Pseudophaeobacter arcticus DSM 23566: one gene and its partner. The protein of the gene in region 2 interacts with the protein of the main gene of each other region in a pairwise test. Links are inferred from orthologs where the notes say so. Each region holds a gene or a part of one and is shown on either strand. Other genes may lie near its edges. The genes, in order: ftsZ and ARCT_RS0118145.

Evidence for each region.
Region 1: the proteins of ARCT_RS0118145 (region 2) and ftsZ interact in binary tests that used the Escherichia coli proteins (3 or more experiments, as listed by UniProt). The link is inferred for Pseudophaeobacter arcticus DSM 23566 from one-to-one orthologs.

What each region holds. Positions count from the first base shown.
Region 1 is NZ_KI421507.1:959,542-962,818, forward strand. What follows is about bases 85-3,042. They hold ftsZ (cell division protein FtsZ), read left to right. Parts: upstream 85-690; coding sequence 691-2,394; downstream 2,395-3,042. Other genes in these bases: ftsA (cell division protein FtsA), read left to right, coding at 85-316; lpxC (UDP-3-O-acyl-N-acetylglucosamine deacetylase), read left to right, coding at 2,605-3,042. Outside these bases: more of ftsA, read left to right, coding at 1-84; more of lpxC, read left to right, coding at 3,043-3,277. UniProt on the Escherichia coli protein: Essential cell division protein that forms a contractile ring structure (Z ring) at the future cell division site. The regulation of the ring assembly controls the timing and the location of cell division.
Region 2 is NZ_KI421507.1:2,867,757-2,870,869, reverse strand. What follows is about bases 18-2,811. They hold ARCT_RS0118145 (rod shape-determining protein), read right to left. Parts: upstream 2,043-2,811; coding sequence 993-2,042; downstream 18-992. Other genes in these bases: ARCT_RS0118140 (23S rRNA (adenine(2030)-N(6))-methyltransferase RlmJ), read left to right, coding at 2,313-2,811; mreC (rod shape-determining protein MreC), read right to left, coding at 18-930. In the rest of the region: more of mreC, read right to left, coding at 1-17; more of ARCT_RS0118140, read left to right, coding at 2,812-3,101. UniProt on the Escherichia coli protein: Forms membrane-associated dynamic filaments that are essential for cell shape determination. Acts by regulating cell wall synthesis and cell elongation, and thus cell shape.

The DNA of each region.
Region 1 (3,277 bases), 1.9 Mb from region 2 along the record:
GCGCACGCGGCTTGATGCCGCCGGATTCGAATACCTTCCAAGCCAGCAAATCGTTCTCACCGGCGGCTCCAGTCAGATCTTGGGGCTCGACGGTTTGGCCACGCGCATTCTGGGCCAACAGGTTCGGCTGGGTCGGCCATTGCGGGTCCACGGCCTGCCGCAGTCCGCCACCGGACCGGGGTTTGCCGCCGCCGTTGGGTTGAGCCTGTTTGCCGCCCACCCGCAGGATGAGTGGTGGGATTTTGAAACGCCCGTAGACCGCTATCCGGCCCGCTCTATCAGCCGGGCGGTGCGCTGGTTCCGGGACAATTGGTAACAGCACTGAAAAAATATCCCCAGCCTGTGGAAAACCTGGACTGAGCCAGGTGACAGGGCTGGGAAAACCGGATAACAAAGATATAACAGTCGCAAAAAGTGACGCAAAACTGCCGAGCAGAAGGCAACCGCTCAAAATTGAATCTGCGACCCCGGTGGTATCTCCGCTGGGGCTGGTCGCATTGTGTCGGGTCAGGTGGTGTTCTACCAAATCTGCCCGCATGAGCGGAGAATTGCGGATTTTTCTCTGAGATGGGCCATATTTTGTGGCAGATTACGTTTTTTGGGATGACGAGACTCCGCCTTCACGGTAGGATTAAGGCGGAAAAACAGGAATAGCCCTTGCGGGAGGGCTGAGAAACAGGCGGAAAGAGCATGACATTGAACCTTTCGATGCCCGGGCAGGAAGAACTGGCCCCTAAGATCACCGTGTTTGGTGTTGGTGGCGCAGGCGGCAATGCGGTCAACAATATGATCGCAAAAGAGCTGGAAGGTGTCGACTTTGTCGTCGCCAATACCGATGCTCAGGCGCTCCAACAAAACGCGGCAAAAAGCCGGATCCAGCTGGGCGTAAAAGTCACCGAAGGGCTCGGCGCTGGTGCGCGGCCTTCTGTGGGCTCTGCCTCGGCAGAAGAAAGTATCGAGCAGATCGTTGATCACCTGGCGGGAGCACATATGTGCTTTATCACCGCAGGCATGGGCGGAGGCACCGGGACAGGTGCCGCGCCGATCATCGCACAGGCGGCCCGTGAACTGGGTGTTCTGACGGTTGGTGTTGTCACCAAGCCGTTCCAGTTTGAAGGCAACAAGCGGATGAAGCAGGCCGAGGAGGGCGTCGAAGCCCTGCAAAAGGTCGTGGATACGCTGATCATCATTCCCAACCAGAACCTGTTCCGGCTGGCCAATGAAAAGACCACCTTCACCGAGGCCTTCTCGATGGCGGATGACGTTCTGTATCAGGGCGTCAAAGGGGTGACCGACCTGATGGTGCGTCCCGGCCTGATCAACCTCGACTTTGCCGATGTGCGCGCCGTGATGGACGAAATGGGCAAGGCGATGATGGGCACCGGCGAGGCCGAGGGCGAAGATCGCGCCGTGCAGGCGGCTGAAAAAGCCATCGCCAACCCGCTGCTGGATGAAATCAGCCTGCGGGGAGCCAAGGGTGTTCTCATCAACATCACCGGCGCCCATGACTTGACCCTGTTTGAACTGGACGAAGCCGCCAATCGCATCCGCGAAGAGGTGGACCCCGAGGCCAATATCATCGTCGGCTCGACCCTGGATACCGCCATGGAAGGCCGGATGCGTGTTTCCGTCGTGGCAACTGGTATCGACGCGACCGAAGTGATGACAGAGGTGCCGGTACCGCGTCGTCCAATGTCGGCACCGCTGAAAAAAACCGTCACCGTCGAACAGGCCCGTTCGGCCCCGCTGGAACTGAACACCCCGGTTGAGCAACCTCAGGTTGCGGTGGCTGAGGCTGCTCCGGCGGCGCAAGAACCCTCTCTGTTCGAAAGCCTTGACGTGCAGCAGGTTGCTGCGCAGGAGCAGGCCGAAGACATTTTTGAAGAGGTTGTAGAAACTGGTCAGGACGGGCTGCCACAGCCAGCCTATCAGCCGCAGGTTCCGGCTTTCCAGCCACAGATCGATGCGGTTGACGAGCAGCCCGGTGCCTCCTTTGTGGCGCCCAAAGCGCCGGCTCCCGGTACGCCTTCGGCGGATGCCATCGTGCGCCTGCAGGCTGCAGCCGCCCGTGCACAGGGGCAGCAGCGGCCCATGGCACAATCGGCTCCGATGCAGGCGGCTCCGACCCAGCAACCGCAGTATCGCCCTGCTGCGGCTTCTCACGACGCTGAACCACAGTCAGAGCAGCGCCGGTTTGGTCTCAACTCGCTGATCCACCGGATGACCGGCAGCGCCGCTGAAACGCAGGCCGCAAAGCCGCAGCCCGTGCGCCAGCAACCCCCGGTTCAGCAGCAGGCTGCAGCTCCACAACCGCAGCCGGTTCAGCAACAAGAGAGCGATGCCGAGCAGGATCGTATCGAAATTCCGGCTTTCCTGCGCCGTCAAGCAAATTAACCTTTCACTAATCTTATTTGAAGGGCCGCCTTTGGGCGGCCCTTTTTCGTTTTAAACCAATGCATTATGCGGTTCTGAGCAGTGTTTTGCCGATCTGTTACAGGGATGTTTCAAACCGTTACAAAGATTGAGTTGTGGCTTTTTTGTGAAATCCTTACCTGTCTTACCAACACGGCGCGTGTCGCCGGACATAGTGATCAGGAGCACAAGGTGCAAAATACGCTTAAAGCATCAGTGACATTTGAAGGTGTTGGTCTGCATTCCGGTCAATCGGCACGTCTGGTAATCAATCCGGCGCCAGCGGGACACGGCATCGTTTTCAAACGCACTGACATCGCTTTGGGTAACACTATTGTTCCGGCTCTTTGGGATTATGTTGAACGCACAGCCCTGTGCACGCGGCTGATCAATTCTGCGGGTGTCACGATTTCCACCGTTGAACATGTGATGGCCGCCTTGGCCGGTTGTGGTGTCCACAACGCGCTGATCGAAATTGACGGCCCCGAAGTTCCAATCCTGGACGGCTCCTCTGCCGAGTTTGTGCGCGGTATCATGGGGCAGGGCATTCATCGTCTTGCCACCCCTGTAACGGCTATTCAGGTTCTTAAACCAATCACCGTCGAGAATGACGGCGCCAGCGCCACGCTGCTGCCCTGTGATCGCCTGATGATTGAATTCCATATCGACTTTGACGAACAGGCCATCGGGCGTCAAAGCCGTGTTCTGGACCTGCGCAATGGTGCCTTTGTGCGTGAGCTTTGTGATAGCCGCACCTTCTGCCGTCGCGTCGATGTGGAAACCATGCAGGCCAATGGTCTGGCCCTGGGGGGTGTGCCTGGCGAAAACGCAATTGTCTTTGACGGCAGCCGCGTTGAAAGCGGCG
Region 2 (3,113 bases):
GGGAATGTCGGTAGGAGTGTCGGTCCCCAGTTCAAGATCGCCGGGACGGGATCTGGGGGTATTGGCGCCGGGGGCCGGGACGATCAGCCCGCCGGGATCGCGGATGACCTGGGTGCCATGATGGCGCAGGACCCGCAGGAACTCCAGGCGTTCATAGTCTGCCGATAGCCGCACCCGCATGCGGCCACTGCGATCCAGCGTTGCCTGCCCGACAAGCAGACCGGCAGGAAAGACATCGCCATCACCAGAGGTGATTACCCGGTCGCCGGGGCGCACCAGATCGGCGTTTTCCAAAAAGGTGAGCAGCGGCGCCGTGCTGTTGTCGCCGGTCACCAGCGCTGTCTGTCCCGAGGGCTGGATGGTGACCGGAACGGCGCTGGCCGCATCGGTCAGCAGCACCACCCTGGCCGTATTGCGGCCAGTGCCGGAAATGCGCCCAACCAGGCCGATGCCATCCATGGTGGCCCAACCATCCTGAATGCCGTCGCGGGCGCCTACGTTCAAAATCACCGACTGGCGAAACGGCGAGCCGCTGTCAGCCATGACCACGCCGGTAATGAAGGTGAGTTTTGGATCAAGCCGCACATTGTTCAGATCCAGCAACCGGGCGTTTTCCTGCTCCAGCTGCAGGGCGGCCTCTTTCCAGGCCCGCATCTGGCGCAGCTCCGAGCGCAGCTCGCGGTTTTGCTCGGCCAGACGTTGGTAGCTTTGGAAGTCCCGGAACAGGTTGATGGCGCCAGTGACCGGCACCATGGCCCAGTCCATATTGGGCACAACCGCGTCAATCAGCTGTGCGCGAAACCGTTCCACCCTTGGGCTGTCGATCCGCCAGACCAGAAACAGCGCGGCCAGACAGAGACAGGCCACTACGACCAGAAGGCGGCGCAGCGGGGTTGTATAGTCTTCGCGCTGGGAGCGGTCTTTGGCCAAGGGGCTCCTTTCCGACACCTGTCACTGCCCCCTGCTTCAGCGGGGGCAGGGCAGGTTATGGCTTAGCTGTCGTAGTCGATGGCGTGGCGCAGCTGTTTTTCGAACTCCAGCGCCTTGCCGGTGCCAAGTGCCACACAGTTCAGACATTCATCCGCAATCGAGACGGCCAGCCCGGTCTGTTCGCGCAGGGCGAGATCCAGATCCCCCAGCAGCGCGCCACCACCGGTCAGCATGACGCCCCGGTCCACGATGTCAGCCGCCAGATCCGGCGGTGTTGTTTCCAGCGCAGTCATCACCGCTTCGCAGATCTGCTGCACCGGTTCGGCCAGGGCCTCGGCGACCTGGGCCTGGCTGATTTCGATTTCTTTTGGCACGCCGTTCAGCAGGTCGCGCCCCCGGATCTGCATCGACTGACCACGGCCATCGTCGGGCATCCGGGCGGTGCCGATAGAGGTCTTGATCCGTTCGGCGGTGGCCTCACCGATCAGCAGGTTTTGCTGGCGGCGCAGGTAAGAGATGATGGCTTCGTCCATGCGGTCACCGCCCACACGCACCGAGCGGGCGTAGACGATATCGCCCAGCGACAGAACCGCAACCTCGGTTGTGCCGCCGCCGATATCAACAACCATGTTGCCGGTCGGGTCGGTGATCGGCATGCCAGCGCCAATGGCGGCGGCAATCGGTTCGGCGATCAGGCCGGCGCGTCCGGCACCAGCCGACAGCACCGAGGTGCGAATGGCGCGTTTCTCAACCGGGGTGGCGCCGTGGGGCACACAGACGATGATCTTTGGCTTGCGGGAGAACGGCGAGCGTTTGTGCACCTTGCGAATGAAATGTTTGATCATTTCTTCGGCAGTGTCAAAATCGGCAATCACCCCTTCGCGCATGGGGCGGATCGCCTGGATGCTGCCGGGGGTCCGGCCCAGCATCAGCTTGGCGTCTTCGCCAACCGCCAGTACCTTTTTGACGCCGTCTTTGATGTGATAGGCCACCACAGAGGGTTCCGAGAGGATCACGCCGCGGCCTTTGACATAGACCAGCGTATTTGCGGTGCCGAGGTCGATAGCCATGTCCGTGGTGAACAAACCGCCAAGATTTCCGAAAAGCGCCATATAAAATATGATCCTATTGAACTGCAGCGTGGGGCGACTCTGCGAGGGTCGCAGATCATGGTCTTATACCAGCGCAGCCCTGCCGCGAAAGGGCGTTTTACGGTCAACTAGCGCCTTTTCGCCGGCCCAGGCGATATTCTGGGCATCGGGCTTGTGCTTTGCCGGGGGCAGGGCGACGGGGATAGATCCCGCCTGGCAGGCAGGGGTCGAGATCGTGCCGGGTTTCTTTCGAGGTTTCGTATGGGGCAAATTCACGCTAAAGTCGGTGATATGCTATCATATCAACATATCTATCATGCCGGAAATCTGGCCGATGTGCAGAAACATGCGCTGCTTGCGATGATTCTGTCCTACCTCACCCGCAAGGACAAACCGGTCAGCTATATCGAGACCCACGCCGGGCGGGGTCTGTACCATCTGGACGCGCCAGAGGCGGTCAAAACCGGTGAGGCGGCAGCGGGCATTGATCGCATTCTGAGCGATGGGTTGTTGCCAGCCGAGCATCCGCTGCGCCGGGCGCTGGCGGCCTGTCAGGCGGCGCATGGCGATATGGCCTATCCCGGCTCCCCGCTGATTGCCTCGACCTTGCTGCGCCCTCAGGACAGCCTGCATTTTGCCGAGCTGCATCCCGGCGAGCACGAGGCCCTGCGTCAGGCGCTGCCACGGGGGCGGGCCAGGGTGCATCTGCAGGATGGGTTTGAACTGGCGCAGTCGCTGGCGCCACCCACCCCCCGGCGCGGTGTGTTGTTGATTGATCCAAGCTATGAAATCAAAAGCGACTATGGCCGCATCCCCGGCATCATCGCCAATCTGCATCGCAAATGGAACGTCGGCATTATTGCCCTGTGGTATCCGATCCTGAAGGATGGCGCCCATGGACCCATGCTGCGGGCGCTGGAAAATCAAAATCTGCCCGGCGCCCTGCGCCACGAGGTGCGGTTTCCACCGGCGCGCGAAGGGCACCGGATGATTGGCTCTGGCATGTTTGTGGTCAATACACCCTTCGGCACCGAGGCCGAATGCGCCCGCCTGGACGCGCTTTTTGCGGCGCTGCGCTAAGCTGGCGCGCGC